Regions from separate parts of the Lysinibacillus sp. 54212 genome, predicted to be linked through region 2. Evidence: riboswitches for the same ligand, from Rfam matches in the RefSeq annotation. Region 2 holds a riboswitch; each other region holds the start of a gene.
The links. Region 2 has a riboswitch for thiamine pyrophosphate ahead of thiM (hydroxyethylthiazole kinase). Riboswitches for the same ligand answer to the same signal wherever they lie in the genome.
Positions count from the first base shown of each region.

Region 1: another riboswitch for thiamine pyrophosphate. It lies ahead of thiC (phosphomethylpyrimidine synthase ThiC); the one in region 2 lies ahead of thiM (hydroxyethylthiazole kinase).
Region 3: another riboswitch for thiamine pyrophosphate. It lies ahead of tenA (thiaminase II); the one in region 2 lies ahead of thiM (hydroxyethylthiazole kinase).
Region 4: another riboswitch for thiamine pyrophosphate. It lies ahead of thiT (energy-coupled thiamine transporter ThiT); the one in region 2 lies ahead of thiM (hydroxyethylthiazole kinase).

Region 1 covers NZ_JBAFWZ010000013.1:77,235-85,583, reverse strand. The annotation lists gene pilM (type IV pilus biogenesis protein PilM) at 1-458, shown strand, start outside; gene V4T18_RS11140 (PilN domain-containing protein) at 455-1,048, shown strand; gene V4T18_RS11135 (potassium transporter) at 1,045-1,755, shown strand; gene V4T18_RS11130 (prepilin peptidase) at 1,787-2,539, shown strand; TPP riboswitch at 2,633-2,747, shown strand; gene thiC (phosphomethylpyrimidine synthase ThiC) at 2,972-4,747, shown strand; gene lexA (transcriptional repressor LexA) at 5,181-5,801, opposite strand; gene yneA (cell division suppressor protein YneA) at 5,973-6,308, shown strand; gene V4T18_RS11110 (YneB family resolvase-like protein) at 6,305-6,964, shown strand; gene V4T18_RS11105 (hypothetical protein) at 7,049-7,240, opposite strand; gene V4T18_RS11100 (DUF896 domain-containing protein) at 7,589-7,822, shown strand; gene tkt (transketolase) at 7,960-8,349, shown strand, end outside.
Region 2 covers NZ_JBAFWZ010000018.1:403-8,751, reverse strand. The annotation lists gene pheS (phenylalanine--tRNA ligase subunit alpha) at 1-413, shown strand, start outside; gene pheT (phenylalanine--tRNA ligase subunit beta) at 426-2,831, shown strand; gene V4T18_RS12760 (tetratricopeptide repeat-containing diguanylate cyclase) at 3,185-4,639, shown strand; TPP riboswitch at 4,723-4,831, shown strand; gene thiM (hydroxyethylthiazole kinase) at 4,941-5,693, shown strand; gene thiD (bifunctional hydroxymethylpyrimidine kinase/phosphomethylpyrimidine kinase) at 5,690-6,511, shown strand; gene thiE (thiamine phosphate synthase) at 6,501-7,133, shown strand; gene V4T18_RS12740 (Type 1 glutamine amidotransferase-like domain-containing protein) at 7,392-8,048, shown strand; gene V4T18_RS12735 (histidine phosphatase family protein) at 8,135-8,349, shown strand, end outside.
Region 3 covers NZ_JBAFWZ010000024.1:7,133-15,481, forward strand. The annotation lists gene V4T18_RS14555 (tRNA1(Val) (adenine(37)-N6)-methyltransferase) at 1-719, shown strand, start outside; gene V4T18_RS14560 (GIY-YIG nuclease family protein) at 706-981, shown strand; gene rsmI (16S rRNA (cytidine(1402)-2'-O)-methyltransferase) at 962-1,840, shown strand; TPP riboswitch at 1,930-2,017, shown strand; TPP riboswitch at 2,419-2,506, shown strand; gene tenA (thiaminase II) at 2,691-3,377, shown strand; gene V4T18_RS14575 (ABC transporter ATP-binding protein) at 3,402-4,139, shown strand; gene V4T18_RS14580 (ABC transporter permease) at 4,126-4,896, shown strand; gene V4T18_RS14585 (ABC transporter substrate-binding protein) at 4,911-5,915, shown strand; gene thiW (energy coupling factor transporter S component ThiW) at 5,939-6,445, shown strand; gene V4T18_RS14595 (AbrB/MazE/SpoVT family DNA-binding domain-containing protein) at 6,569-6,853, opposite strand; gene metG (methionine--tRNA ligase) at 7,191-8,349, shown strand, end outside.
Region 4 covers NZ_JBAFWZ010000002.1:132,850-141,198, forward strand. The annotation lists gene V4T18_RS02435 (YitT family protein) at 1-452, shown strand, start outside; gene V4T18_RS02440 (exonuclease SbcCD subunit D) at 564-1,733, shown strand; gene V4T18_RS02445 (SMC family ATPase) at 1,730-4,807, shown strand; gene V4T18_RS02450 (hypothetical protein) at 4,858-4,983, opposite strand; gene V4T18_RS02455 (DUF4870 domain-containing protein) at 5,061-5,387, opposite strand; TPP riboswitch at 5,515-5,621, shown strand; gene thiT (energy-coupled thiamine transporter ThiT) at 5,721-6,278, shown strand; gene map (type I methionyl aminopeptidase) at 6,345-7,097, shown strand; gene V4T18_RS02470 (tryptophan-rich sensory protein) at 7,166-7,891, opposite strand; gene V4T18_RS02475 (polyphosphate kinase 2 family protein) at 8,003-8,349, shown strand, end outside.

The DNA of each region.
Region 1 (8,349 bases), on a different contig from region 2:
TACTAGATAGCCATAAAACGTATTTAATAACAGATTGGTCGATCAATGAGCTATCAATTTGCATTTATTCAAAAGGAAATGTGGAATTTTTACGCTTCCAATCGATTGAAACAAATCTAGAAAACTGGCAGGATCATATGGCTACAGAAGGTGACGTTACATTTACGTATAATGGAGAGCTAGATGATTACCGAGCGATGATTACCGATCAAGTGCTAGAAATTGATCGCATGATGAATTTTTTTAAATTCTCCTTACATAAGGGCGAAAAATCGGTGGATGAAATTGTTGTGCTAGGCGATAATCCCTTACTTCAAAGCATTGCAGACTTTTTGAGTGAAAATTTAGTAACACCTGTAAAGCTAGTGGATGATAGTGTTGTTTCGCAGCGCTTTCCGAATTGTAAGGCTAAGCATGCCTCATTGTTAGGGCTGGCATTGAAGGGGGTTAACGAATGATTCCAGATATTAACCTCATGCCTAAGCTTGAAAAAGGGGAGACGAGCTCCAAGTTACTCTATGTTCTCCTTGGAATTGTTGTACTGTTAGGCTTAGTAGTCCTCTCATGGATGTATGTTAGTGCAAAGTCGAATTTGTCGGATTTAACGAGTGAACAAGCAGAGCTAGAGGAAAAACGAATTAAGTTAGAGGCGGAATTATCAGCCTTGCAAACGATGAATCAGGGCTCACTCGAGGAATCGGTTGCCTTTGTAGAACTTGTCTCCTATCCAGTTTCTCCACTTATTGATGAAACACAGGGTCTGCTACCGGAAAATACGTATTTACGAGAATACGAGTTTGGTGAATCGAGTGTGACAATCAAGGTTGATTTTGAAACGTTAAACGAGGTCTCAACGTACGTAAGTCGATTAGAAAATAGCCCGTACTTTATTGATTCGCAGGTGGGAACAATTGAAAACTTTGAATTGGATCCTGCAGAAGAGGGAGAGAGCGAAGAAGTGAAGTTTAACGAGGTTCCACGATATTCTGTCGAGGTTATGCTAATGATTGATATAGCCTTTGTTGCTGTTGGAGGTGGAATTCGATGAAATCATTCTCGAACAGTAAAAGCTCACCAGTGCTATTATTAACAGCATTAATCTTTGCTCTTCTTTTTGCCGTATACTATTATGTTGTGCTTCCTAAGCAGGATGAAGTAGAAAGTATGGAATCGTCTGTCAATAATTTGAAGATGGAAATGGCTGCACTTGAGGAAAGCATCGCAGCTGTAAAGGAGCAGAGATCTAACAACGAGACAAATGAATTTGATCTGCGAAAAAAGGTTCCTGAAACACGCGCGATTGATGAGCTGCTGTTAAATATTGAAGAAATAGAATTTGTAACTGGCTCACGTATCCTAAAAGTAGAGTTTAATAATTACGATTCGCTCGTTTCAGATTCAGGGCTACAGGATCCTCATGTGCCTTCAGCAGAGGAAACAGAAGGGCAGGATGCAACTCAAACTGATACAGAAGCCAATGCAGAAACGACTCCAGAGGAAGATACTACACCCGTTTCAACGATTGCTGCCGATTCATTGCCGGGCTCGTTAAAGCTCGTGACATTTAATATGGAAGTTGCATCTCCAAATTACAAAAAGCTACAGCAATTTATTAAGGAAATTGAAAATATTGAACGGGTCATGCATATTGATACGATCCAATACGAACTATCTGGTGAGGAAAACAAGTTTGCGGAGGATAAGTCGGATACTGTCGTAGCAACCGTTCAAGTAACTACATTCTATTATGAATAAAATTCGCAGGTAGGAGTAAGGAGCGTTAAAGATGGAGATTGTGTATACAGTATTTGCAGGAGTTTTTGGTCTCGTATTTGGCTCATTTTATAATGTAGTCGGCTTACGAGTGCCTAAAAAAGAGTCCATAGTTTCTCCTCCATCTCATTGTGTTAGCTGCAATCGACAGCTGACGGTGCCGGATCTCGTACCTGTCTTTTCATTTTTATTTTTACGAGGAAAATGTCGTAGCTGCGGGGCAAAAGTTTCCCCAATCTATGCCTTGACCGAAATAGTAACAGCCTTTCTATTTGCCTTCGCTACTTGGCATCTTGGTATTACAGCTGAGCTAGCGGTAGCCCTGTTGTTCATTTCGTTGCTCGTGATTATCAATGTATCGGACCTTGCGTACATGTTAATACCGGATAAGATATTATTATTTTTTCTGCCATTAATTTTGCTCGCTCGATTCTTCTCACCACTTCAGCCATGGTGGGATAGTATTGTCGGGGCAGCTGTCGGCTTTGGTTTACTATTTTTAATTGCCGTGATTTCAAAAGGCGGCATGGGCGGTGGCGATATAAAGCTGTTCTTTGTTATCGGCCTAGTGCTAGGAACAGTGCAAACCTTACTCACGCTATTTTTGGCTTCTGTCATTGGTATGGTGATCGGCATTATTGTGCTCAAAATACGGGGGCAAGGAAGAAAAACCCCTGTACCATTTGGGCCCTCTATCGCGATAGCTGCCATTGTTGTTTATTTTTATGGTGAGGAAATGATCGATTGGTACTGGCGTTTACTATAATCGCAATTATGAAAAAAACGGTGAATGACGAAATAGTATAAAAAATACCCTTTTATTTCAAGTGGTAATATTGTACAATAATGGTAATCGAATAGTGTTAACTAGGGGAGTCCAATGAGTTGGGCTGAGAGGGAAACGCTTAGAAGTTTCTTGACCCTTTGGACCTGATCTGGATCATGCCAGCGTAGGGAAGTTAGAAATCTTTAGTATATGTGAGCACTTCTACATACATATCGTAAGCTGGGTCCGTTTATGTTTCTAATAAATGGATTCAGCTTTTTTTGTATAGGAACGTTTTCATAGAATAGGTATCTGAAAAACGCGGTATCCGCTTGACCTATTCTAGTTGCGCTGTGCCTTTCTAGTTTGCCCCACTACTAATGGATTGATCTAGATCTCGTCCTTTACCAAATATAAAGGAGGAGTTTTTTTATGTCATCAACTTCATTAAACAAAGAAAACATTTCGATCATGTCCAACTTTCCAGGGAGTAAAAAAGTATATGTGGTTGGTTCAAGACAGGATATTAGAGTACCTATGCGAGAAATTGTGCTAGGTCCAACGACGAGTACAGTAGGGGAAGAGGAAAACCTACCAGTGCAAGTTTATGATACAAGTGGACCTTATACCGACCCGAACGCTTCCATCGATATAACAAAAGGGCTAGAGGCTCTTCGCAGTAAATGGATTGAGGAACGAGCAGATGTAGAAAAGTATGAAGGGCGACAAGTGAAGGCGGAAGATAATGGCTATAGTAATGAGGATGATCCTCGTGCTCAACACAACATTTTCCCGAACTTAAAGCGCCAACCATTGCGTGCGAAAGAAGGAAAAAATGTGACTCAACTTCATTATGCAAAAAAAGGCATGATTACACCGGAGATGGAGTTTATTGCAATTAGAGAAAATATGGAGCCTGAATTTGTGCGGAGTGAGGTAGCGAGAGGTCGTGCGATTATTCCATGCAATATTAACCATCCAGAGCTAGAACCGATGATTATTGGACGCAATTTTCACGTGAAAGTGAATGCCAATATTGGGAATTCTGCGGTTTCCTCTTCGATTGAAGAAGAAGTAGAAAAAATGATTTGGGCTACACGTTGGGGCGCTGATACGATTATGGATCTGTCTACAGGAAAAAACATTCATACAACACGTGAATGGATTATCCGTAATGCGGCTGTGCCAGTTGGGACTGTGCCAATTTACCAAGCACTTGAAAAAGTAAATGGAATCGTAGAAAATCTGACATGGGAAATTTACCGCGATACATTAATTGAACAAGCAGAACAAGGAGTAGATTATTTTACGATTCATGCTGGTGTCCTGCTACGTTACATTCCATTAACAGTGGAGCGTTTAACAGGCATCGTATCGCGTGGCGGATCGATTATGGCACAGTGGTGTTTAGCGCACCACCAAGAAAACTTTCTGTATACGTATTTTGAAGAAATTTGTGAAATTATGAAAGCGTACGATGTGGCCTTTTCGCTTGGCGATGGCTTACGCCCAGGCTCTATTCATGATGCCAATGATGCAGCACAATTTGCAGAGCTCGAAACGCTTGGGGAATTAACGAAAATTGCTTGGAAGCATGATGTGCAAGTGATGGTGGAAGGACCAGGCCATGTACCAATGCATCTTATTAAAGAAAATATGGATAAGCAATTAGAAATTTGCGAAGAGGCACCGTTTTACACATTAGGGCCGCTTACAACGGATATTGCCCCTGGCTATGATCATATTACATCTGCGATTGGTGCTGCGATGATTGGTTGGTTTGGCACGGCCATGCTTTGTTATGTGACACCGAAGGAACATTTAGGCTTACCAAATAGAGACGATGTACGTGAAGGGGTCATTACGTATAAAATTGCCGCACATGCAGCCGATTTAGCGAAGGGGCATCCGGGAGCGCAAAAACGAGATGATGCCTTATCGAAAGCGCGTTTTGAATTCCGTTGGCGAGATCAGTTCAATTTATCATTAGATCCTGAACGAGCAATAGAGTATCATGATGAAACATTGCCTGCAGAAGGAGCAAAGGTAGCCCATTTTTGCTCGATGTGCGGACCGAAATTTTGTAGCATGAGAATCTCACATGATATTCGCAATAGTGTCAAAGAAAAAGAAACGAAAGCGGTTGAAGAAGGTTTAAAGGAAAAGGCAAAAGAATTTAAAGAATCTGGCGGCAAAATATATCAATAGTTAGCGAAAAGGGCTGTCCGAAAATTTAGATGAAAATCTGGATTTTCGGCCGCCTTTTTATGATGGGGATCAATAAAATCTCTTTTGTAAAATAAAGCTACTACAATTACAAACTAAAAAAATCGATTACAGATTCGATTTTGGAGAAGCCGTATGTCCATCAATTAATTAAAGCGACTTCATATAAGAGATGCTGTTCATTCGTTAATTTTAATTCCATAATTGAAATAACTATAATTGTCATCTTCATATACTATTTTCTTCCGTTGATCTACATAAGCAAGAACCATCTATTGAATGGGAATGAAATGCAGAAAAACATAAGTATGCACGAATTTGCAGTAATGCTCACGTATTTATGAAATCAATACCCTTAAATATTCAGGAATGAAAAATGGAGAAGAAAACCTTGCGTATTCTTCTCCATTTATATTTATTGTACTGTTCGATATAAGCCTACAACTTTACCTAAAATCGATACTTGATTCACTAGAATAGGATCCATTGAAGAATTTTCAGGCTGTAAACGGAAGTGAGTTTTCTCTTTAAAGAATCGTTTTACCGTTGCCTCATCATCTTCTGTCATTGCAACGACGATATCGCCATTATGAGCTGTTGATTGCTGCTTCACAATGACAAAGTCACCATCTAATATGCCTGCCTCAATCATCGATTCTCCCATAATCTCTAGCATGAAAATTTGATCCTCACTCGTACCGTATGTATTAGGAAGTGGGAAGTATTCATCAATATTTTCAATTGCTGTGATTGGAGATCCAGCCGTTACTTTCCCGATTAATGGAACGTGAATCACTTCTTGTTTATTAACCGGATCAGCATCATGATCTAAAATTTCAATTGCACGAGGTTTTGTAGGATCACGACGAATCAAGCCCTTACTTTCAAGCCTCGCTAAATGACCGTGTACAGTTGAACTTGAAGCAAGACCAACAGCCTCTCCAATCTCTCGAACTGATGGAGGATAACCTTTTGCTCGCACCTCATCTTTAATAAATGCTAGTATTGCTTCTTGTCGTTTTGATACCTTTGTCATAGTGCTCACCTCTCTATTTTTATGTAGTTTCTTCTATCTAATTACGAACAGTATAACATTATGCGAACAACAATGCAAACATAGGTTCGAAAAAGAGTTGACAAAAACAAACGTTTGTTCTAATATGAAAACATACATACCGAACAAACATTCGTAAAGGGGTTTTTTATAATGAAATGGTTAAAACAAAATAGCTATATAGCACTTTTTTTCGCAGCTTCTCTTGTCTTTATTCTATACTTATTTATTACAGACGAAAAAATCGAGCACTATAAAAATATTACAATTGAGCAAGGCGATACATTATGGTCGTTAGCCGATCAATATCGTGGTAAAATGTCTACGCATGATTGGATTACGTTTGTAAAAAAAGAAAATGCGATGAAAACTGGCGCGATTGTAGAAGGACAAGAAATCCTTATCCCAGTTGAAAGACATTCAATCTATATTGCAAATTTAATAAAAGAAGATCATTATTCTGTAAAAGTGGCGAGTGAACAACAATGACAAACAACAACAAGGCAGTACTATATTGCCGAGTAAGCACTGAAAAATCTACACAAGAAACATCATTAATTAGGCAACGAGAGGAATTAACTCGTTATGCTAGTAATCTACAATTTTCAGTTGCAGCAGTTTTCGAGGATCAGCAAAGCGGCTATGATGTGGATCGTGATGGTCTGTTAGCAATGCTTGATTTTATGAAGGCTGAGAATATTACGACGTTATTTGTGCAAGACGAAACACGATTAGGACGTGGCAATGCACGAATGGCTGTCCTGCATTTATTGCAAAAAAATGAAACTACCGTGTATTCATTAAATGATGCTGGTCCACTTTCACTAAATGAAATGGATACAATGCTTTTAGAAATATTGGCGATTGTCGAGGAATACCAGCGGAGGTTACACAATGCAAAAATACGTAGAGGAATGCGTAGGGCAGTAGAAAATGGCTATAGACCAGAGTTGAATTTAAAAGAACGAGGAAATGCAGAAGGGCGTGAACGAATAGAAGTACCTATAGAAGAAATTGTTAAGCTTCGTCAAAAGGGACTTACGTTTAACGAAATCGCAAGCACGCTTCAAGGCTTAGGATTTCAAGTAAGTAAAGCAACCGTTCACCGGAGATATACAGAGTATACTGAAAGCAGTGTAAAATAATGTGTATAGCCGCCTCTTCATAAAATTATAGACCCGCATAAATTTAGTGGGCTACTACAACTTACTTCTTAAGTGTTTCCTAGACTAAAAAATCGTAGAGAGTATTGGAATGGCAAAAGCAATCGCTAAACAACTAATTGCTGCAAATTTGGACTGCTTTTCTAATCTCTCATCTTCAATTTTCAAATACTTCATATAGCTTAAAACAAAATATAACGTTAGTAACAAAAATACAGCTTCCACAACCATTAATACTGTAATCGTAGTATCTATCATATCGAATCTCCTTTTCCTATATTATAGATTAGGCTGTGTTTATTAAAAAAAATATTTCTTGTATAGAGGCGTGTTTGCTAGCGATAGCTTTATCGAAAGGAATTATCCGTTGAATAAAATCGAACATAGTGGCAAATAACCTTTTCCACGTTTTTTTAACACTGTAGAGTAAATTGACATACTTTAAAATTCTTATTTCCATTACAGAATAACCCAACTATGGAATGGATGAAGTTTCAAAACCTGTTTAAAGGAAAGAAAGTCTTTAGTCTGAAAGAGTTAACACTTGCATCATGTGCCTTTTTCTCATACCTTTGTATTATTGGAAATATGAAAGGTGAGAAAGCTATGTTATCAAATGAAAAAATCGCTCGTATTAATGAGTTATCGAAAAAAGCGAAGGAGGGCACATTAACAGAGGCTGAGGCAAAGGAACGTTCAATTTTGCGTAAAGAATATTTAGATACATTTAGAAGTTCAATGCGTCAAACAATTGAAAATGTCAAAATCGTTGATGCTGCTGGTAATGATGTAACACCAGAAAAAGTGAAACAAGCACAGAAAAATAACTTTTTGAATTAACCTTATTTTGCTTCGGCATTAATGTGTCATATTTAATAAAAAAGTATAACCTATTTGCCGTAAAAGCATTGTTTTCTTAAAGGTTCTTGACTACACTATATAAGAACAATAATTAGCACGAGAAAGGATGTCACAAAATGACACACAATGTGGATCAGTTAGCAATTAACGCAATCCGAACATTATCAATTGATGCAATCGAAAAAGCAAATTCTGGACACCCAGGCTTACCAATGGGTGCAGCTCCAATGGCATACACACTATGGACAAAGCAACTACGTCATAACCCTCAAAATCCAACATGGTATAACCGTGATCGTTTCGTTTTATCTGCTGGACATGGCTCTATGCTGTTATACAGCCTACTTCATTTAGGTGGCTATGGTCTTGAAATGGAAGAGATTAAAAACTTCCGTCAGTGGGACTCAAAAACACCAGGTCACCCAGAGTACGGTCACACAGTTGGCGTAGAAGCAACAACTGGTCCACTAGGTCAAGGGATTGCAATGACAGTTGGTATGGCAATG
Region 2 (8,349 bases):
TCATGCAAATCGAAGGGCTAGTTATCGGGGAAAACATTCGCATGAGTGATCTAAAAGGAACACTGGATGCATTAGCGAAGAAAATGTTCGGTGCTGAGCGTGAAATTCGCTTACGTCCATCATTCTTCCCATTCACAGAGCCATCTGTAGAAGTTGATGTATCTTGTCATAAGTGCGGTGGCGCGGGCTGTAACGTATGTAAGCAAACAGGCTGGATTGAAATTTTAGGTGCGGGTATGGTTCATCCGAACGTGCTTGAAATGGCTGGCTATGATTCGAAAAAAGTATCAGGCTTTGCGTTCGGTATCGGTGCTGAGCGTATCGCGATGTTAAAATACGGGGTGGATGATATCCGTCACTTCTATACGAATGACGTACGCTTCTTATCACAATTCCACCGAAGTGAAGGGTAAGGAGGAAGATTTATGTTAGTTTCATTAAAATGGTTATCCCAATATGTAGATATTGATGGTCTTGACCCACAAGAGTTAGCAGAAAAAATTACACGCTCAGGAATTGAAGTCGATGCAGTCATCGATCGCTCTGTTGGCATGACAAATGTCGTTGTTGGTAGTGTTGTATCAAAAGAAAAACACCCTGAAGCAGATAAATTAAATGTATGCCAGGTGGACGTAGGTGAAGAAGTCCTTCAGCAAATCGTTTGTGGTGCACCGAATGTCGATGAGGGACAAAAGGTGATTGTAGCGCTTCCAGGTGCTAAGCTTCCAGGCGGCATTAAAATTAAAAAAGCAAAGCTACGTGGTGTTGAATCGAACGGTATGATTTGCTCGCTACAGGAGCTTGGCATTGAAGGTCGTCTTGTACCGAAAGCATATGCTGAAGGAATTTATGTTTTACCAGCAGACGTAACTCCTGGTGAGGATGCACTTGAAACTTTAGGGCTTCGCGATACAGTTTTAGAGCTTGGCCTAACACCAAACCGTTCAGATGCGTTATCGATGCTAGGTGTTGCTTATGAGGTAGCAGCGATTCTTTCACAGGACGTGAAACTGCCAGAAATCACATACAAGGCTTCAGCTGAAAAAGCAGAGGATCTATTAAAGCTTCGTGTAGAGGACACAGCAACGAACCCACTATATTCAGCAAAAGTAGTGAAAAACGTAGTAGTGGCTGAATCTCCACTTTGGCTACAGCATTATTTAATGGCTGCAGGTGTTCGCCCTCATAACAACGTAGTAGATATTACAAACTATATCCTAATGGAGTACGGTCAACCACTTCATGCATTTGACTACGATAAACTAGAAACAGGTGAAATCGTAACACGCTTTGCTACAGAGGGAGAAAAAATTACGACACTTGATGATGTAGAGCGTACATTAGCCTCTCACAACTTTGTCATTACGAATGGCAAAGAGCCAGTTGCAGTTGCTGGTGTTATGGGTGGTGCAAACTCTGAGGTGTCAGATGCTACAACAACAGTTGTGATTGAATCTGCTTACTTCGCAGGTGGTTCAGTTCGCCGTACATCAAAGGATTTAGGCTTACGCTCAGATTCATCAGCTCGCTTTGAAAAAGGCGTAGACCCGAACCGTGTACTTCCTGCTACTGAACGCGCGGCACAGCTACTCTCAGAGCTTGCAGGTGGTGAAGTACTAGAAGGTACAGTACTTGTAGATGAGCTAGACAAAACGCCAGCTCGTGTTGTTGTTTCGCCAGACTTCATTAACGGCCGTCTTGGAATGAAAATTTCCTTAGAAGAAATGCTCTCTATTTTAGAACGTCTAGGTTTTGGTGTAGAAGCGGCAAATGGCATGCTGATCATCGATGCACCGACACGTCGTCAGGATATTAAAATCGAAGAAGACATCGTGGAAGAAATTGCACGTATGTATGGCTATGATGAAATTCCAATGACCCTACCAGAGTCGGATGTAGTAGGTCGTTTAACACCTTACCAAGCAAAACGAAGAATCGTTCGTAATGTTATGGAGGGGGCTGGATTATTCCAAGCTGTAACATACTCATTAACGTCAGAGGAGGACTCACAAAAATTCGCTTTAAAAGCTGAAGAAACAACAAAGCTGTTAATGCCAATGTCTGAGGAGCGTTCAACCCTACGTCAAAGCTTAATCCCTCATTTAGTAGAAGCAGCCGCTTATAATGTAGCTCGTCAAATTGACTCTGTAGCACTTTACGAAATCGGCTCTGTATTCCTTGGCCAAACGTCTGAGGAGCTTCCATTCGAGGAAGAGCATTTAGCGCTTGTACTAACTGGTAAGTGGACGGATAACGCTTGGCAGGGTGAGAAGAAGCCTGTTGATTTCTTCGTAGCAAAAGGAATTATCGAGGCTATATTTGCAAAGTTTAGCTTAACAGACCGCGTTTCTTATGAAGGAGCAACTGTTGATGGCTTACATCCTGGTCGTACAGCCCATGTACTACTAGACGGTGAAAAAATTGGTCTTATCGGCCAGCTTCACCCAGCTCAGCAAAAGCAAGCTGGCGTAAAAGAGACTTATGTTGCTGAGTTAAATTTATTAGCAGTTTTAAGTGCTGTAACAGAGGACTTAGTGTATACGCCTGTTCCGCGCTTCCCAGCAATGACTCGTGATATTGCCCTTGAGCTTGATCAGACAACAGCCTCTGGTGAAATTGTTCGAATCATTAAAGGGGCAGGAACAAAGCTTCTGAAGGATGTAAAAGTGTTTGACGTGTACGAGGGAGAAAAAATGGCTCCAGGTAAAAAATCTGTTGCCTTCTCATTAACTTACTTCGACCCAGAGCACACGCTAACTGATGAAGAGGTAGTAGCTGCACATAATAAAGTCTTAAAAGCATTAGCACAGGCTGGTGCGGAAGTACGATAAAAATATTAGATGAAAATTTGATATAAATATAAAGAATTTGCCTTATTTCTACGGGGGAAAGCTATCAAAAGCCTTTTTCTAAGTAGAAATGGGCGAATTCTTTTTTTATTGGAAGAAAGCTACATACTAGTGGATATTGTTAATATTTTGCTTAAATAATTTTGGAGTTGCGACTTAACACCTATCTACAAATGATGCTGTAACTATCAAAAAAATATTTCTTGTATTGTTATATTTATATAAATTATTACAATAATGTGGTATAATCTAACTAGTGATTATTATTGCAAAATAACTCCTAATGCTATGTTAATTAAAATAAGAAATCTGTAATAAGGGAGCCAGACATGCTTATGCAACAAACAGAAACAATTGAATTTGATAGTTTACAAACATTAGATGAAAAGTTTGAATATGCAAAAAGCATGCATTTGATTGCAAATTTTGAAGAAGGTTTAAGTTACTTTCGGATACTAAAAACGGAATACGAACAGGTTAAGCAATATGATAAAGTAATCGATTGCCTCGGGTGGATATGTCAGAATCTTGCGAACATGGGGCGTGTCGAAGAGTTATATAAATATTTGCCTGAGTATAAAGCGTATTGTAATGAATATGGTACAGAGGTCAATAGATTAAAGCTCAATACATATTTAGCGTTTATTAGTGCATCAATTGGTGCAGAGGAATCAGCAATCGAGTATTATAACGAAGCAATTTTTTTAGCGAAAAAGCTCAATGATACAAAGCGTTATTTACTTAGTTTGATTAATTTACAAGCGGTCTATTTAATAATGAAGAATTTTGATCATGCAAATGAAATTGCCTATGAGGTAAAAAGAATTTTCGACAGGGATCCAAGGGTAAAAACAACGATGTCCGAGGCTGCCTATTATTTGAATCTGATTACCATTAAATTAGAGTGGAATAAATTAGATGAAATAGAGGAACTCCTACATTCCTTTGAAAAAATTAATGAAATCGAAAAGCATAGTCGAGAGGTCATGTACTATCGCTGTGTAAAAGGTCGTTATTTTAATAGCTTAGGGCATTATGAGAAGGCAATCGAGGAATTAGAAAAAGCATACGACTATGTAAAAAAAACAGAGGAAGAGCCATTTTTAACAATTATTTTAGAGAATTTAATAAAGTCAAATGAAAATGTGGGAGACTATAAATACGCCTTACAGTATGCCAATTTGCTAAATGAAAAACTAAGTAATCAACAAAAGAAGCAATTACGCTCCGAAACTATTAAGGTGATAAAAGAAATCGATTTAGATAGTATGAAACAGCTTGTTTATGTGGATGGTTTAACGTCCATCCCTAACCGTAGATATTTAGAAAAACACGGTTCCAAGCTAGTTGATGATGCGAATCGTAAAGGGTCTAATGTATACTGTGGAATTATAGATATCGATCATTTTAAAAATATTAATGATCGTTTTGGTCATATTATAGGAGATTTAGCGATACAGCAATTAGCGCATGTAGTGAAAAAGGCATTGCCGGAAAAGGTAGTTTTTGCACGCTATGCTGGAGATGAATTTGTATTTTTAATTGAGCAGGTTGAAGAAGCTGAAGCATTTTTCCAAGGGCTATTCAACCAAATGACTAACTTTGAATTCCGAACGGAGGAGCTTGAAGTGAATTTAACACTTAGTATGGGCGTAGCCTCCCTATATGATTGCCGAGACAAGGAATTGAAAGTATTATTAGATTTAGCTGATCAGGCTCTATATCAATCCAAAAACACCGGTCGCAATCTAATAAGCTTCTATAACAATCAAGAGTCAGCCTTCATATAAATTGCCCCCTACTATAAAAAATGATTTCAACCTTATTGAAATTTCGATAGGACTTCGTTATGATAGGGGCATTCCAATTAAATAACAACCACAGGAGGGGCCGGGTTAGTCGGCTGAGATTGTGCACAAGACTGCACTGACTCTTAGAACCTGTAAGTTAATACTTGCGTAGGGATGTGGATAGAAACCAACTCAAAAACGATGTTAGGCTCTGTCCTAATATCGTTTTTTTTCTTTCACTCGTCAAGGATGAATTGGCAAGCCTGAATCAATAAACTATGAAAAAGTGAGGAAATCAAACGTGAGCTTAAAAGAAATTCGAGCAAAAAAACCGCTTGTACACTGTATTACAAATTATGTTGTCGCAAATTTTACGGCAAACGGTCTACTAGCTATTGGTGCTTCACCGATTATGGCTGATGAAGTACAAGAAATGAGGGATATGGCTTCAATTGTCGATGCTTTGTTAATTAACATCGGAACAGTCAATGAAGTAAAAAGTAAGGCGATGAAGCTGGCGGGACAATGTGCCAATGAGCGCGGCATTCCAGTTGTATTAGATCCTGTTGGCGTAGGTGCTTCGAAGTTTCGCATGAATGTTGTGCAGGAGCTATTGGGCACAGTGAAATTCGACTGCATTCGCTGTAATACAGGGGAGCTTGCAGCGATTGCTGGAGTTAGGTGGGACGGAAAAGGTGTCGACAGCGGCACAGGAGAAATGGATGTAGAAAGTGTAGCAATCGCAGTAGCGAAGAAATATAGCTGCCTTGTTGTTGTGACAGGGAGCACCGATATCGTTACAGATGGTAGGGATGTCCTTCGTGCAGAGGGTGGTGACGAGCGCATGACGGAAGTAACCGGAACAGGCTGTTTACTAAGTGCTATCTGTACAGCGGCGCTAGCTTCAACAGATAACGCGCTCTCTACGCTACAAAATGTCCTACAAGACTATAAGGGTGTAGCAATAATGGCTTCTCATGAGCGTGGCATCGGCTCGTTTGGAGTGGGCGTTTTAAATGCACTACAATTAATTTCAAGAGGTGAAATAGGATGAATATTGTTATGACTGTAGCTGGTTCAGATAGCGGTGGAGGAGCAGGAATTCAAGCGGATCTTAAAACATTTCAGGAGTTAGGTGTATTTGGTACAACAGCCATTACAGCCTTAACCGCTCAAAATACACTAGGTGTTAACGGGATTTTTCCAACTACACCCCAATTTGTCCAGGACCAAATGAGGACTGTTTTTGAGGATATGCCCGTTAGAGCTGTGAAAACAGGAATGTTATTTTCTGCTGAAATTATTGAGAAAGTCGCGGATTTTTTGGCGGATCAGTCGGTCCAACTCGTGATTGATCCAGTGATGATAGCAAAGGGAGGGGCGAGCCTACTTCAACAACAGGCAATGGATGCCCTTAAAACGAAGCTGCTGCCGATTGCTACTGTCCTAACACCGAATATTCCAGAAGCCGAAGAAATTACAGGACTTCGTATTGAGACAGAGGAGGATATTAAAAAAGCTGCACAAGCGATACTACAGCTTGGTGTTTCGTGTGTCGTCATGAAGGGTGGACACTTATCAGGTAAGGATGCAATTGATACAGTGTTTTTCAATGATGGCACGAGCTTTACAATGACAAGCGAGCGAATCCAAACAAGACAAACACATGGCACAGGCTGCACATTTTCTGCTGCATGTACCGCTTTTCTAGGAAGAGGATTAAGTGTACGTGAAGCAATAATAGAAGCGAAGAAATTTGTTCAGCTAGCGATTTCAAACCCGTTAAATATCGGGAATGGGCACGGTCCGACAAATCATTTTGCCTACAAAGAACATGAGGGGCAGTGTGAGGTGACAGTCCATGAAGCGTGAGAATTTACAAGTTTATTTTATTATGGGGACACAAAATATAACGAATCGCGAGCCACTAAAGGTTCTTGAGGAGGCATTACAGGCAGGCGTGACCATTTTTCAATTGAGAGAAAAAGGCGACGGTGCGTTACACGGTGCGGCGTACGAGGGGTTTGCCATTGAATGTCAGAAGCTTTGCCAGAAGTACGACGTGCCCTTTATTGTAAATGATGATATTGAACTCGCCATAAAGCTTGGAGCAGACGGTGTTCATATTGGCCAGGAGGATATGTCCGTTGGTGAGGTTCGAGAAAAAATCGGCGATCGAATACTCGGGATTTCGGTCCATAACATGGAGGAATTGCAGGTTGCACTTACACACAAAGCCGACTATGTTGGGATTGGCCCGATTTTTGCAACAAAATCGAAGGCGGATGCAAAAACACCTGCTGGTACAAGCTTCTTACAGCAAGTCTCTCACCAATACCCTGAGCTGCCGATTGTAGCAATAGGTGGCATCACAAAGCAAAATGGGACCGAGCCAATCCAAGCCGGAGCAGACGGCGTAGCGGTTATCTCAGCGATTTGTGAAAGTGAAAATATCAACGAAACAGTCGCGGTGTTTAAAGATTTAACGAATTAACCTTATAAAATCGTAATCTTACCCCCACGGAAAGGCTAACAAGCAGCTTTCGTGGGGTTTGTTTGTGATGACTTAGGAAAAGTAGTTCAACAAACAGAACCGCTTATAGAATAAGAGAATTTAAACTGTTACACTGAAACTATGAATGATTATTCTGTCACTTAGCATGAGGCGTGTATCGTATTGTTAACAAGAAAACCGAATTGGTAACGCAATAAATTAATGTTATTTAATCTTATCTTTGCAACGGGGGTACTTATGAAAACTCACTATTATTTAGGGTGGTTTAACTCTTTTTTTCCAGAGAATCTGGTCAGAGTGTTACACGAGGATATAACTGATAGAAAATCGATTGTAATGATTAGCTCGAATCCTTATTTGTTAGAAGAGGATGGTGCTACTGAACGGTCGTGGCTAGACCAGGCTGGCATTACGTTTGATGAATATTATTTGATCAATTATAGCGTACATAAGGAAGATGCCCATAAGTTAATTCAAAATGCGTCAGTCATTTTCTTGTTAGGTGGAAATACGGTTAATCAAAATAATTTTTTGAATGATTATGAATTGTCGTATGTGATAAAAAAAAGCGGAGCCGTTGTGATGGGAGCAAGCGCGGGTGCCATCAATATGTCCGCTAAATGGCTATGTTCGAAAAAACTTGGATATAAAGTTGAAATAAACGCTCTTTATGACGGAGTAGGTCTAGACAATTTTTCCGTCCTGTCTCATTATGATCTTGAAAATAACATTGCTCTTGTTCAAAGCGAATTGTCCTCTTTATCGGAAGAAATGGATATTTATGCGTCGAATAAGGATTGCGCTGTACGGGTAAAGGGAAGCAAAATCGACATTTTCGGCAATGTATATGTAATGTCCCACTCAAAGATTCAGAAATTGGAAGAGACGCTCTAGTTGTGAAGGAGAACTATGCAAAATAGGATTGTTTCTTCGTTATCCCAAAATGTAATTTAATATTAATTTGAGGATGTGTGGATTTTATGACGAGAATTTGCTTAGTACGACACGGTGAAACGGATTGGAACGTTTTGGGTAAACTTCAAGGAAGAACAGATGTAGAGTTAAATAGTAATGGCGTAGAACAAGCAAAGGATTGTGGAAGGTTTTTAGCAGCTACGACATGGAATCTAATCATTACTAGTCCACTACAAAGGGCTAAAAAAACAGCAGAAATCATTCAAACTTACATAGATGT
Region 3 (8,349 bases), on a different contig from region 2:
AACGTCTGGATTATTTATTAGCAGAGGATTTGCGTATTATTCAGAGTCCATCAGTCTTTTCTTTTTCGTTAGATGCAGTGCTGCTTTCTCGCTTTGTGAGTGTGCCAAAGCGTGGGAGTGTTGTCGATTTATGTTCGGGGAATGGAGTTATCCCTCTTTTCCTCAGTGCACGCACTAAGGCTAAAATTATCGGTGTCGAAATCCAGCCTCGCCTTTATGATATGGCGTGTCGAAGTGTTGCTTATAATAAACTAACTGAGAGAATCGAAATGAAGCTCGGGGATGTAAAGGCTGCACCGGATACATTAGGTATAGAAAAATATGATGCTGTGACATGCAACCCACCTTATTTTTTAGCACATGAACTAAGTGATAAAAATGTAAGTGAGCACTATGCGATTGCTCGGCACGAAATCCATTTAACACTAGACGAAGCAATTTATTCAACAAGTCGTCTATTAAAGCAAGGTGGAAAGGCTGCATTTGTCCATCGTCCGGAGCGACTACTTGATATCGTAACAGCAATGCGTGCTAATCGTTTAGAGCCAAAGCGTATGAGGCTAATTTATCCGAAGCATGGAAAAGAAGCAAATACCTTACTTATTGAAGGAATTAAGGATGGAAAGCCAGGTTTGAAAATATTGCCGCCTTTATTTGTATACGATGAGCATAATGAATATACGGCAGAAGTGAGCGCTATGCTTTATGGAAAAGAGTAAGCATTATTTTTATGTAGTAGAGTGTCGAGACGACTCGTTTTATGCTGGATATACAAATAATTTGGAAAAACGATTAGCTGCACATAATGCCGGAAAAGGCGCAAAGTATACGCGTGCTCGGCTGCCTGTAACGTGCATCCATTATGAAATATTCGAATCAAAACAAGAAGCGATGCGTATGGAATATGCATTTAAACAATTTACACGTGAAAAAAAAGAGCAGTATATAGGGAGGGCTAGCTGTGAAAGCACAAAAGAGTAGCCAGCATGAAGCGGGGGCGTGTCTGTATTTAGTTGCGACACCGATAGGCAATTTAGAGGATATGACCGTACGAGCATTACGTATATTGAAGGAAGTTGATGTGATTGCTGCAGAGGATACACGTAATACAAAAAAGCTTTGCAATTACTTTGAGATTCAAACACAGCTTGTTAGCTATCATGAGCATAATATTGAAGTTGGTGGGGAAAAGCTACTCGGTTATTTACGAGAAGGGAAATCGGTAGCACTTGTTAGCGATGCAGGGCTACCTTGTATTTCTGATCCGGGAGCGGATATTGTTCAAAAGGCAATTGAAGAGGATTTTGCAGTTGTACCAATTCCAGGTGCTAATGCTGCACTAACTGCATTAATTGCCTCGGGGATCGTTCCCCAGCCATTTTATTTCTTTGGGTTTTTAAACCGTCAAAAAAAGGAACGTCGTGCACAGCTAGAAAAGGTAGCAAAACGAGAGGAGACGCTGTTATTTTATGAGGCGCCTCACCGTTTGAAGGATACACTAAAGGATATCGAATTAGTACTTGGGAATCGACGAATCACCTTAGCGCGGGAATTAACAAAGAAATTTGAAGAGTTTTTACGCGGGACAGTGGAAGAGGCGATAGTTTGGGCATCGGAAAATGAAATTCGTGGCGAATTTTGTATTGTACTGGAAGGCAATCTGTCCGGTGAGGTAGAAGAAGAAGCCCATGATTGGTCTTCGATGACGCTACAGCAGCATGTGGACTATATAATAGAAGAAACGAATGTTAATTCAAAGGATGCGATTAAGGAAGTAGCAAAATTGCGCGGCCTATCAAAACGAGATGTATATAATGACTATCACCGTGAGCAAGAATAGAGACATGGAATAATTGGAGGGGAAAATATCTTTTCCATAAAATCACTTGCACAAATTGTAAGTCATGTTATGATAAAAATAAATACAAATAATAGCACTAGGGGCGCCATTGGCTGAGAAGAACCCTTTGAACCTGATCTAGTTAAGGCTAGCGTAGGGAAGTGAGGTATGTTGATTGTTACGTGTACATTCCCCACTCTCTAAAAAGAGTGGGTTTTTTATTTGTAAGGAACTTGTTAGTAAGGGTTTAATCATGTGACTTCAGTTTCCTTGGCCCAACACGATGTTGGTCACGAAGGCATTATGACTGCCGTTTCGTTTTCGTCTCAGACAATATTTTCCATTCCAACGGGAAGCTATGCTCTGTTGATCACATGATGAATAAAGCGTTTGTTGATTGGAGTGGAGCCAGCGTGACTCCTTGGGGATTAGCTTAGCGTCACAGATGAGACCCTGGAGCGAGCGAAGTGAGTGAAGCGGCTCATCGGACGCCCCCAGGAAAGCACGCTGGCGCAACGGAAATCAATACCAAGTTATAGTGAATGACCATTTATTAGTTAAAAAAACCGAATATTTTGTAGGACTGCTAGGGGCGCCATTGGCTGAGAAGAACCCTTCGAACCTGATCTAGTTAACGCTAGCGTAGGGAAGTAGTTTCGAGCGTATCATTATACGACTATGCCACGAAACCACTTCCGATTATTAGGGAGTGGTTTTTATTTAAGAGTAAGAAAGTATAAAATCTTGGAGATGGAGCAGTGTCTAGCTCCAGCGCTTGTTGTGGCTAAATAGGGCGCTTGAGCTTTTCTGAATCAGGGAAGTGCTTGTTAGTAAAAAGGAGGAAGCAGGGATGAATGTGACAACAGAAAAATTTACAGATCGACTCTTTAGAAATGTGCAGCCTATTTGGGAGGCGAATCATACCCATCCATTTGTGCAGGAACTAGGAAATGGGACACTCGATAAGGATAAATTTATCCAATATATGAAGCAGGATTATGTGTATTTAATTGATTATGCAAAGCTATTTGCGATTGCATCTGTCAAATCTACAGATTTAGACATGATGGGGAAATTTGCAGCTATTTTAAATGACACGCTACATTTTGAAATGGATCTGCATCGTCAATTCGCCGCTGAATTCGGTATTACCTCAGAGGAGCTCGAGGCGACAAAGCCGACGCCTGTGAATTTAGCTTATACGAATTATATGTTAAATGCTGCGCAAAGTGGTAGCTTAGCTGAAGTAGTGGCCTGCTTATTGCCTTGTGCGTGGGATTATTGGGAAATTGGCAAGCTGTTAAGAGCACAATACGGTCATAATCTAGAAAATAATCCGTATGCCAAGTGGATAGAAACATACGATTCAGAGGAGTTTGGCAATGGAGCCAAGTGGCTGATCGATGTAATGAACGAATTAGCAGATGGAAAGCCAGAACGGGAGCTCGCTCAATTAGAAAAGCATTTCCAAATTACTTCAAAGTACGAGTATTTATTCTGGGACATGAACTATCATAAACAGGATTGGCCGATTTAGTTCATTTGAGAAGGTGAGAAAGAAATGGTAGTTAGCCTACAAAATGTGACCTATGCTTTTGAACGTCATGCTTCTCCTGTTATCTCTAATTTAAATATGGAAATTAAGCAGGGGGAATTTGTTTCAATCATCGGTAGAAGCGGTACAGGAAAAAGCACAATTTTTAAACTGATGACGGGTCTTCTGACACCGGATGATGGGCATATAATCATTCACAATCGCCAAGCAGCTCCAGGTGATGTGGGTTTTATGCCACAAAAGGATTTATTGCTACCTTGGCGTACGATCCTACAAAATGTCATGATCGCAGCAGAAATTCAAAAGGATGTAACGTTAACAAAAGAGGAAGCCCTAGCCTGGATCGAACGGGTTGGCTTAAAGGACTATGTACATGCGTATCCAAAGGAATTATCAGGCGGAATGAGACAACGCGCGGCTTTTTTAAGAGCGCTCCTCACTGGTAAAGATGTGCTATTACTCGACGAACCTTTTGGCGCACTAGACGCTTTTACAAAAAAAGAAATGCAAGCCTGGTTATTGTCCATGTGGCAGCAATTAAAGAAAACCGTCCTCTTTATTACCCATGATTTAGAGGAAGCCATTGTATTAAGTGATCGCATATTAATATTGCATCAAAATAACACCGTAGAAGAAGTGATCGTCGATTTGCCACGACCACGTGCCAACGAAATGATCTATTCGGATGAGGTTATAGCTTTAAGAAGAACACTAGAAAGGAAGATTTCTAGTGAAACGTATTAAAAGTTGGTTACAACAATACTATTTATTCCTACTGTTTTTTGCAACAGCACTTGTTGTGCTAGAAGTGCTAGTGAGGCAAGGAATGGTGCCAAGCTTTATTATTCCTGCACCAACAGGGGTGTTGCAAACGATTATCGACAACTGGAGAGTCCTCTTTTTGGAGCATTTAAAGGCAACTGGAATCGAGTTTTTCGTTGGCTTTTCGATAACGGTCATTTTAGGAGTGTCACTCGCTATAGGGATGTTCTGCTTTAAACCTATAGAAAAAGTAATGTACCCAGCTGTCATCATTTCACAAATGATTCCGATCATTGCACTATCGCCCATTTTTGTGCTGTGGTTTGGTTATTCTATTTGGAGTAAGGTGGCGGTGACGGTTCTCATCTCATTTTTCCCTATTGTGGTGAGCACCTATGATGGTTTAAGAGCCTGTGATAAAGATTATATAGAACTATTTCGTTCAATGGGGGCATCCCGCAAGCAAATATTTCTAAAGCTACATATTCCAATGGCACTACCCTCATTTTTCTCAGGCTTTAAAATGGCCATCGTATTTGCATTAGTCGGTGCGACCATTGGGGAATGGTTAGGTGCAAGTGAGGGATTAGGTTATTATAGCCGGAGAATGTCTGGGAATTTGAATGCAGAAGGTGTATTTGCGGCGATTACGATATTAACCCTTGTAGGGATCCTACTGTTTGCGCTCGCCGCATGGATTGAGCGAATCGTTCTTCGAAAATGGAAATATGAAAATTAGAGGTGGAAGATAACATGAAAAATTGGAAAATTACCGTTGTATTCCTGCTACTTGCCGTAATGCTGGTGGGCTGTAGTGATGAAAAAAAGTCATCCGAAAAAGGGGAAGCGGAATTAGAAAAAATCACGATCATGCTTGATTGGTATCCAAACGCAGTACATTCTGCATTATATGTAGCGAAAGAAAAAGGCTATTTTGAGGAGCAAGGCTTAGATGTTGAAATTCAAATGCCTGCAGATACAAATGACCCGCTAAAGCTTGCGGCGACAGGGAAGGTCGATTTAGCGATTAGCTACCAAAGTCAGGTTGTACAATCAAGAGCAGAGGGAATCCCGGTCGTGTCGGTTGCAGCCTACGTTCGCCATTCTCTTGACTCTATTATGATGAAAAAAGAAGCAGGAATCGATTCACCAAAGGATTTAGAAGGTAAAAGTGTGGGCTATCCATCTACCATAATAACAGAAGCGGTCATAAAGACGATGGTCGAGCATGATGGTGGAGATTTTAGCAAAGTGAAGATGACGGATGTAGGATGGGATTTAATTCCTGCGGTTGCAACGGATAAGGTAGATGCAATCGGTGGCGGCTATATTAACCACGAATTAGTGCTACTAAATAAAGAAGGCTACGAAATGGAAGCTTTCAAATTAGATGATTACGGTGTACCGGATAATTACGAGCTTGTTATCGTGACTGGTGAAGATACATTGGATAAGAAAAAAGCTTCGATTGAGAACTTTTGGAAGGCTGTTACAAAGGGGCAAGAGTTTGTAAAGGAAAATCCGGAAGAAGGATTGCAAATCTTATTAGCGAATGAAAATGGGGACTCGGCATTAGATAAAGAAGTGGAGACAGAGAGCTTAAAAATTCTTCTACCATTAATGGAGGATGAAGGGGTTCCATTTGGGCATCAAGAGGAAGAGAGCTGGAAGAAAGTGGCGGATTGGCTATATGAAGCTGGCGTAATCGAGACGAAGGTTGATCCGGAACAGTTTGTACAAAATGTTGTTTCGGAATAACGATGGGAAGAGGAGTACGTAATATGAATCAAACAAGAAAGCTAACGTATACAGCCATTCTTGCAGCGATTACCACTGCATCAAGCAGTGCAGTCTATATTCCGGTAGGCTTTGCAAAAATCTTTCCTATACAGCATTTTGTGAATGTACTGTCTGCGGTTTTGCTTGGACCTTGGTATGCAGTGATGGGGGCATTTCTTACTTCAACGATGCGAAACCTGTTAGGAACAGGTTCCATCTTTGCCTACCCGGGTAGCATGCTCGGTGCCTTCCTTGCAGCCGTTCTTTATCAAAAAACAAAGAAGCTAGGCTATGCCGCTGTTGGTGAAGTAGTTGGAACAGGTATTTTAGGTGCATTGGCAGCTTATCCAATTGCAACATTGCTATTAGGACAGAAGGCTACATTATTTGGCTTTATCCCAGCATTTATGATGAGTTCTTTTGCTGGCGCCATTTTAGGATTCTTTTTATTAAAGGTAATGGTCCAAAATAAAGCATTTAGTGGCATGCTGCACACGAAAATAAAATAATACAACAAAAAGGGCAATCAAAAGTCTACAGTAGATTTTTGACTGCCCTTTATTAAATCAAGAGTGCATGTTGTAGGCATTCTTGATTTTTTATTTTTGATCGTACTTTAAAGAGTGAACAACTTATTTTTTTAAGTTGTTTTGAATTTCATTTACTAAAATTTCCGCACCTTCTGGGCTTAAAATTAATTTGCCCCCAGCAAGACGGAAGTTATCATCAGAAACTTCACCTGTTACAGCACAAGTCATGTTTGGCATATATTTCTTCAGAATGATTTTATCATCATCAACGTAAATTTCTAATGCATCTTTTTCTGCAATGCCTAGTGTACGACGAAGCTCGATAGGGATAACTACACGACCTAATTCATCGACTTTACGAACGATACCTGTTGATTTCATGACAATGGTTCCTCCTAATATTTTGTTATTATAATTCGTCAAAATTCGACATCAAATCCTTGTCTAATATGAATCATACCAAGTAATGCCATAAACGTCAATAAATTAGCACTGTTAATTCTCAAATAAAGCGAATTTTTTTGTTAAAATCCGTGAGTATAGTCTGATATAGTTTAGATTTTTATCATTTAAAATAATTAGTAGCCTAAAAGGTTTAAAGAATTCTCAATTATTGACGTGGTTATTATTCGACAAAATTGTCAGAGAATAATCTTTCGTTGAAACGAAATTCGTACTTCGTTAGAATAGGTACTATACTGTGAAACAATTGGAGGCAGTTCTAGTGAGCGAACAAAAAACATTCTATATAACGACACCTATTTATTACCCGAGTGGTAAGTTCCATATCGGGACAGCGTATACAACAGTGGCATCGGATGCAATTGCACGATACAAACGTCTTCGTGGCTTTGATGTACGTTTTTTAACGGGTATGGATGAACACGGGCAAAAAATTCAAGAAAAAGCAGCGGAAGTAGAAAAGCATCCACAGGATTACGTAAATGAAATTGCCGATGCAGCGAAAAAATTATGGTCTTTGATGGACATATCTTATGATGATTTTATCCAAACTACCCAAGAACGACATAAGCAAAGTGTGGAGAAGATCTTCAAAAAATTCCTAGACAATGGCGATATTTATAAAGGCGAATACGAGGGTCTTTATTGCGTACCATGTGAGTCTTATTATACTGAGACACAACTAGTTGATGGAAAGTGCCCAGATTGTAATCGAGCTGTGCAAACTGTAAAAGAAGAGTCCTACTTCTTTAATATGAAAAAATATGCGGATCGATTACTACAATATTACGAAGAAAATGTAGAGTTTATTGAGCCTGAGTCACGCAAAAATGAGATGATTAATAACTTCATTAAGCCGGGCTTAGAGGATTTATCAGTTTCACGTACTTCATTCGATTGGGGAATTAAAGTACCAGGTGATCCAAAGCATGTTATTTATGTATGGGTAGATGCATTATCAAACTATATTACAGCACTAGGCTACGGCACGGACAACGAGGAGCTATTTAATAAATTCTGGCCGGCGGATGTTCATGTTGTAGGAAAGGATATTGTGCGCTTCCATACAATTTATTGGCCGATTTTCTTAATGGCATTAGATTTACCGTTACCGAAAAAAGTATTTGCACATGGCTTCATTATGATGAAGGACGGAAAAATGTCCAAGTCAAAGGGCAATGTTGTGTATCCAGAAATGCTTGTAGAGCGTTACGGGTTAGACGCAACTCGATATTTCCTACTTCGTGAGCTACCATTTGGATCGGATGGCGTGTTCTCGCCAGAGTCTTTTGTAGAGCGTACAAATTTTGATTTGGCAAATGATTTAGGGAATCTTTTAAATCGTACAGTGTCGATGATGAATAAATATTTCGACGGCGTTATTCCGACAGAAAATTTACAAAAAACGGATTTTGACGATG
Region 4 (8,349 bases), on a different contig from region 2:
TAATTGCACATTATATTTTTAATATGAAAATTGGTCTCATGATCATTATTTTTAGCGCACCTATTTTTGTCCTCGCATGGTTTAAATACAGATTTTATTTTTATAACAGCTTACATGGCTTACTTATTTCTTCTGTCATGATCGACTTTTTCAAGCCTATACGTTCTCCCGTACATATTGATGGTGTTTTTAGCGCCATTTTAGGTGGGATTTTTATAGGAAATGGAATTGGTTTGATGCTTCGTTATAAAACAAGTACTGGTGGAACAGATTTATTGGCACAATTTATAAGTGATAAAACCGGAATTAATGTTGGTATTCTCATTTTTTTTATTGATTCAATCGTAATTGTTTTAGGTGGTCTTCTATTATCCTCGAGCACCCTTTTACTCTCAATTATTACAATACTAGTTGTAGGGATTACGACCAGCCTGATTACACGGAAAAGCTAATGCTTCATTTCTTGAACATAAAGCTACATTTTACGAATGTTTGTTCGTGAAATGTGGTCTTTTCTTTTTTTCTCGTGTTACAATAAAACAAAAACTAAGGAGGCGTTTCGGATGAAAATTTTTCATACAGGGGATTGGCATTTAGGAAAACTTGTTCAAGGTATATATATGACGCAGGATCAGCGGTATGTATTGCAACAGTTTATTAGAGCGATTGACGAGGAAAAACCGGATGCTATCATTATTGCGGGCGATTTATACGACCGCTCCATTCCTCCTGTTGAAGCAGTGGACCTTTTGGATGAAACATTAGCCCAAATTGTCTTGAAGCGAAATATTCCGGTTGTTGCTATCGCTGGTAACCATGATAGTCCGACACGTGTCGAGTTTGGTAGTAAGCTCATGAAGGAAACGGGGCTGCATATTGTTGGGGACATGAAGGAAAACTTACAGCCAGTCGTTTTACAGGACGAGCATGGAGAAGTTCATTTTCATTTAATTCCATTTGCAGAGCCTTCCATTGTCCGGAACGTACTTCAGGACGGGGAAATCGCTACTTACGATGATGCAATGAAAAAAATAATTGAGAGAATCCAACAAGGGATGAATTCAAATGCTCGACATATTGCAGTTGCCCATGCATTTGTTACACCATACGGAGAAAAAGGGGACAACACAAGTGACTCGGAACGGCCGCTTGCTATTGGCGGCTCGGAATGTGTACATGCACAGTATTTTGAGCCGTTTCACTATACGGCGCTTGGTCACCTCCATCGAGCCCATTTTGTTTTGCACGAAAACATTCGTTATGCAGGTTCACCGTTGAAGTATTCATCATCTGAAGCTACTCACGAGAAGGGGTTTCTTATTATTGATTTAGCCGCTGACGGTTCAGTACAGGTTGAAAAACGAAAGCTTACACCTTTACGTGATGTACGTATTATCGAGGGGACTCTACAGGAAATTTTACGTCATGAAGAAAGTGATGACTATGTTTTTGTGCGTTTAAATGATATTACGCCAATTGTCGGTGCAATGGAGCAAATTCGTACTGTTTATAAGAATGCAATGCACGTGGAGCGAAAAACGATGCATGTAGAGCGAGTGCATCAGGGAGAAATTGTAAAACGTAATGTGCTTGATGATGTCACGCTATTTAAAGGGTTTGTAACGGAAATGACAGGCAATCAGCCAAGTGATATAGCCCTAGAAATTTTTCAGGAGGCTCTAGATGAAATGCTAGCAGAAGAACGAGAAAGTCAGGAGGTCGGAATAAAATGAAGCCAATAAAACTTACGATGCGCGCTTTTGGTCCATATAAGGGTGTGGAAGTAATTGACTTTACCGAGCTGCAGGATAATCGCTTATTCGTAATTTCAGGAGCAACAGGCGCAGGAAAAACAACGATTTTTGATGGCATTACCTTTGCATTATATGGTGCTGGCAGTGGACAAGATCGAAAAGAAAACAAATCAATGCGCAGTGATTTTGCAGAGGATAGTATGCATACTGCTGTAGAGCTGATTTTTGAGGTGCAGGGTAAAACATACCGAGTATTGCGACAGCTTTCCCATGTGAAAAAAGGTCGTAAAACACCAACAGGAGAGGATTATGCCCTTGTAGAAATCGGTCCAGATGGTGAAGAAATAAAGGTAGTGGAACGACAGAGGGTAACGGACATTAATCAAAAGCTTGAGGAGATAATTGGCCTATCGTATGACCAGTTTAATCAAATCATCATGCTGCCGCAGGGGGAGTTCCGGAAGCTTCTCACTTCTCAATCTGAAAATAAAGAAGTGATCTTACGAAAAATTTTCAAAACGGAGCGCTATGGCAATATTTCGAAAAAGCTTGAGGAAAAAAAGCGCTTAGCCGAGCAGCAAGCAAGTACTGCTAGAGCAATGCGAGATAGCTATATAGACCAACTATCTGGTGCTTTACCCCTACGGCAATCTCTATTGTTCGAACGATTAGAGGGACAAGCAAATATTTATCAAATCCAAGAGGCACTAGACGAGGAAAGAAAATATTACGAGGATAAAGTGATGGTGGATGAAAAGCTATATAAGGAAAGCTTTAATGCTCATCACGAAAAGCAACAGCAATACATTGTAAGCGAAAAGTTAAATGAACGGATTACTAGCTTAATGCAGAAAAAAGAGCAGCTTTCGAATAAGGAGCAGGAGCTACCATTATTTGAAGCGAAAAAGGCGGAGATTGAGGCTGCAAATAAAGCCGCTAAGCTCCATCCAATATTCGAAGTATGTAAATTAACTGCGGCTGAACTACAGGAGAAAACAGAAGCTTGCTCCAATTTAGCCGAAACCCTGCACAGAGCACAGGAGAGGTTAAGTATCGTAGAAGCAACACTGTTAGCCGAAAGTAATCGGGAGGTAGAGCGAGATCATTTGACTCAGAAAATAACGGAGCTTGAAAAGATCAAACCCCTTTACGAAGAAATTGATAACCTTACAGGAGCTGTTACGACGTTGCAGGAACATACTGAGGTGTTGCATCGTGCAATCGTAACAAAGTCTGATGAATTGAAGCAAAAAAAGGATCAATTAGGAAAGAGAGCAACCCTTATCGAGGAAATGGAGCATAAAACAGCAAAGCTCCCAGAAGCGATGCAAAAGCAGCAGCGATTAAAAGAAATCATAGCTCTATTTGCCAAGCTTCAAAAAGCGGAAAATTCTGCACAACTTTTACAGAAAGAATATTCGGAGGCAGATTCGAAATACCAAACAATAAGGGTAGCCTACGACGCCGAAGAAAAAGAATGGTTAAATAATCAGGCCTATCATTTAGCCACTACGTTAGTACCGGGAGCTCCCTGTCCAGTTTGTGGTAGCAAGGAGCATGCATCCATCCATCAAGTTGTTCTTCAGGCAGTCGATGAAGTGGCGCTAAAGGGGCTTAAGAATACATTAGAGAAGGCTGAGCAACAAAAATATTCTCTACAAGGAAATGTTTCTGCCGCTTTAAATATAGTGGAAGAACTTCAGTCGGAGTTAGCAGGCTATAATGTACATCCAATCGACCGAGAAGAGCAGGAAGTAAATTATAAAGAAGTAACCCGCTATGTTGAGGAGCTACAAGAAGTAACTCGTAAATTAATAGTAATTAAAAAACAATACAAGGATTTACAGCAGCAGGTGGAGCAGCTTGAGGTAGAAAAGGTAAATGATGAGTCACATTATTATGAGCAACAACAGAGCTTAGTACAGCAGCAGGCGGTACTAGAGCAAAAAAGCAAGGCAATTCCAACTGAGTTGCCAAACTTAAAAACATTAAATGAGGCACTATATGCAGCTCAGCAAAACCTTAGTAAATTACAGCAGGCGCTTCAACAGGCACAGCAACAGTACGATTCAGTACGTATGACGATTACAAAAACAGAGGAAGCGTTAAAGCTAACGGAGGAAGCTAAACAAGGACTTCAAGAAAAGTTATCGAAGGCTAAAGCACAATTTACTACGGAGCTTTCAGCAGCAGGCTTTTCCTCCTTTGAACAGTTTTCTTTAGCGAAGCGCAGTGAGGAACAAATCGCCCTTTTGCAGCAACAATACATCAATTTTACAAATGAGCTTCATGCATTAAAGGAATTTGTTAGAGAAGAGAATGGTTCGCTACAAGGGAAGGAAATAGTCGATTTAACAGCTCTATCTAATGAGCTCCAGGGATTAAAGCTAGCATACGAGCAGGCATATCATGTGCTTAACGTCTCTAAGGATTGTGCCCGCAACTGTGTGGATTATACTGACAAGCTCGAGGAAGTGGCTGAAAAAATTGATACACTCGAAAGGGTTTCTAACGAAATAGTCGATTTATATAACATGCTACGCGGTCAAAATTCAAAAAAGGTTTCTTTTGAGCGATACGTACAGATGGGGTATTTAGAGCAGATTACAGAGGCAGCAAATATTCGTCTACATCATTTATCAAACGGTCAATATCGATTAGTTTGCTCTGATCGTCAAGAATCACATGGTCGTCAAAGTGGTCTAAGTCTGGATGTGTATGATAGCTATACTGGTCAAACACGTGATGTAAAAACGTTATCCGGTGGAGAGAAATTTAACGCGTCTCTTTGTTTGGCGCTTGGAATGGCAGATGTGATTCAAAGCTTCCAGGGGAATGTCCGTATTGATACGATGTTTATTGATGAAGGATTTGGCTCGCTAGATGAAGAGTCATTAATGCGTGCTATTGACACCTTAATCGATCTTCAAAAATCAGGACGTATAATCGGTGTGATATCACACGTTGCTGAGCTAAAGGCAGCCATCCCTGCCATTTTAGAAGTTGAGAAGCTAAAAGAAGGCTATAGTCGAACAAAGATACTATTAAAATAAAGACAAGGGTACATTTCGTCGATATGTTTGACGAAATGTACCCTTAAAAATTATTTTTTTCTAGTTGTTGCTGACTTTATTGGACTTGCCTTTTTACTATCAATTGCTTTTTTTACAACTGGATATACGACAGGTGCCCATCTCATAGCTGTTTTGACGATTTTTCCTAATTTCATTTTCTGCACTCCTTGCCTATACATATTTATTGTAATTTGTGTGATTAATATACCCAATTGCATTTACTTTATAAACGTTAACGAAGTACCTTTACACCTTCAATAACGTTCCAAATAATAACGGCGAAATTAATAAGCATATATACACCGAAGGCTATAATCCAGGAAAAAAATGCTGAATCGCCGAGATTGACCGCCTCATTAGAAAAAATACCTAACGCGAAAATACCGATAAATAAAAATATAGCAAGAATAATTGGGATGATATGTGAAAGTAAAGCGCGAATTGAATGTCGTTTTACTTCAGAATCATGTGAAACAAAATACACAACAATCGGTACAATAAACGGAGCAAAAAAGATACTAAAATAATTCAATGCACTTAAACCTTTTGAATTATTCATAAAAACCCCTCCCAAGTAGTATTATTAACTAGTTTACGGATGAATAGGCATAAAAGTTTCGATTAATTCATACTTGATTATAGTAGAATGTTCACTTAAAATGGAGCTGTTCAACAATTACATGATGTATTACCACAAGGGGGGCCGAGCAAGTCGGCTGAGATTGTGCACAGCTGCACTGACCCTTCGAACCTGTAAGTTAAAGCTTGCGTAGGGATGTGGATAGAAACCGACTTCATAACGATGTTAGGCTCTGTCCTAATGTCGTTTTTTCTATTTCATATCCTCCTTGTGTTCTAGTTCTACATCGGAACAAAAAAAGGAGATTGAAAAATGGACAAAAAACGTTTATTAATGATGGTGGAAATTGCGATTTTTGCAGGGATTGGGCTTATTCTAGATAAGCTAACATTTACAATTTGGGCACAGGGAGGCTCAGTAAGCTTAGTAATGGTTCCGATCGTACTAATGGCCATTCGTTGGGGGCTAGCAGCGGGGCTCACGACGGGGGTATTAATTGGCGTACTACAAATAGCATTTGGAGCACATGTCTATCATTGGGTCCAAGGCTTACTTGATTACGGGATTGCTTTTACTGCAGTTGGCTTAGCTGCTGTTATTCGCAGACCACTACTTCACGCTACTAGTAATGGGCAAATGAGAGAAATGGTCTTTTATATTGTACTAGGAACAGTACTTGGCGGCTCTATTCGCTTTGCCGCCCACCTTATTGCAGGTGTTGTGTTCTTTGCAGAATATGCTGGAGATCAAAATGTGTGGGTTTATTCTATTATTTACAATAGCTCTTATATGATTCCTGCCATTATTTTAACTGCAATTGCAGCTTCCATGTTATTTACGTCCTCACCAAAACTGTTACAAAAAGCATAAGTAGGCTACTCTCTTTTGAATATGATATAGTATTAAGGAAACTTTTCGATAGAGAGGGATATGAGTATGATCGTAAAAACACAAGAAGAAATAGATGCATTTAAAAAAATCGGACGTATAGTAGCTGAAATTCGTGAAGAAATGAAGGCAGCTACAAAACCAGGTGTAACAACAAAGGATCTAGACGAAATTGCTGGTCGTATGTTTGAAGAGGTTGGTGCAATATCTGGTCCAAAAGGTGAATATGACTTCCCCGGCTTTACATGTATTAGTGTAAATCATGAAGTAGCCCACGGAATTCCAGGTGCAAAAGTAATTCAAGAAGGCGACCTAGTAAATATCGATGTATCAGGCTCCTTGAATGGCTATTTTGCGGATACAGGAATTTCTTTCGTTGTTGGGGATGGTTACGAAGATAAGGAAAAGCTTTGTCAGGTTGCAAAATCAGCATTTGATCGTGCGATGCTAAAGGTAAAAGCAGGCTCCAAATTAAACCAAATTGGGAAAGCGGTTGAGCGTGAGGCCCGTGATCATGGTTTAACAGTTATTATGAACTTAACAGGTCATGGATTAGGTAAATCACTTCATGAGGCGCCAGAACATATTTTAAATTACTATGATGCTTGGGATTCTACAATTATGAAAGAGGGAATGGTACTTGCAGTAGAGCCATTCATCTCAGCAAAAGCAGAGCATATTGTAGAAGCAGGCGACGGCTGGACTTTTATCACTCCTGATAAATCGTTAGTAGCACAAATCGAGCATTCCATTATCGTAACGAAAGATAAGCCGATTATTTTAACAACACTAGAAGATTAAAAAAAAGCTGCGGGGATATAACCTGCAGCTTTTCCTATATAAAAAACTGTCTAAAAGAGAAGCTTCTTTTAGACAGTACTTTTCTTCCTTATGAAAATAATTCCCGTAGCGAGCACACCACATAAAAATAAAGCTGCCGTCGTAACGAATAGCTCATCAAAGCCATTTGTAATAGCAATACCAACATAACACCAAATAAATATGCCTGGTGTCACGCGGTCAAAATGATGATAACGCAAATGTAGGGCGATTGCAGTACCAAGCGATAGCATAATGACAGCCCATAAGCCGTTGCTTAAGCCAAAGCCCTTCCATTCGTAGTACATAATCATATAGCTAACAATCACAAGAGTAAAAAATAAACTCCAGCCTAGCCATAGTGATATTGGAATACGGAACTGGATACTTTCCTTGTTAAGTGGGTACGTAATATAAAGTCCGAACAAAGAAATGAGACTAACGACAAATGAAATAGTGGCAATTATTAAGTGTTCATTATGCCATTCATAAAAGAATAAGCTTTGTAAAAAACATGTTCCAATAAATAACGTTGTTTGCTTACTGCTCAATGCAAAAATGGATTGTCTATTTTTATGAGTCTGCCAAATAAAAATAAATAGGCTAGCAAACAAGAAGAATGAAAAACAATATACAAAGCGAGCAGGCGAAAATAATAGCGGTAAGCATTCAATAATGGTGATCGTTGTAGCATTATTTATACCAAGCCAAATAGCTGTTAATGTGTAAGCGGTCATCGTTAATAAAGAAATTAAAAGTAAAATGCGACGCCCCATAAATCGTCTCCTTTCTTTAAAAATATATATTTAATTAGTTCCCAACAATAAATACCATTTAAACCCATGATAGATTAGAATATAAGGTAATAATCAAAAGGAGTGAGAATAATGAAAAAGTTAAAAGATCTAGATTTATCGTCAGAGCTAGATAAAAAAATGTATAAAAAAAAGTTAAAAGTACTCCAATATGAAATGTTAAACGCACAGCAATTTTTATTCAACAAGAAAATCGGATTAATTTTAGTATTTGAAGGAATGGATGCTGCGGGTAAGGGGGGCGCTATTAAACGCCTAACAGAAAGAATCGACCCGCGAGGTTATGTAGTACACCCTATATCGGCGCCTCAGCCTCATGAACTACGTTATAATTACATGCATCGCTTTTGGCGCAAGTTACCGCAGCATGGACAAATCGCAATTTTTGATCGTTCTTGGTATGGGCGTGTTCTAGTAGA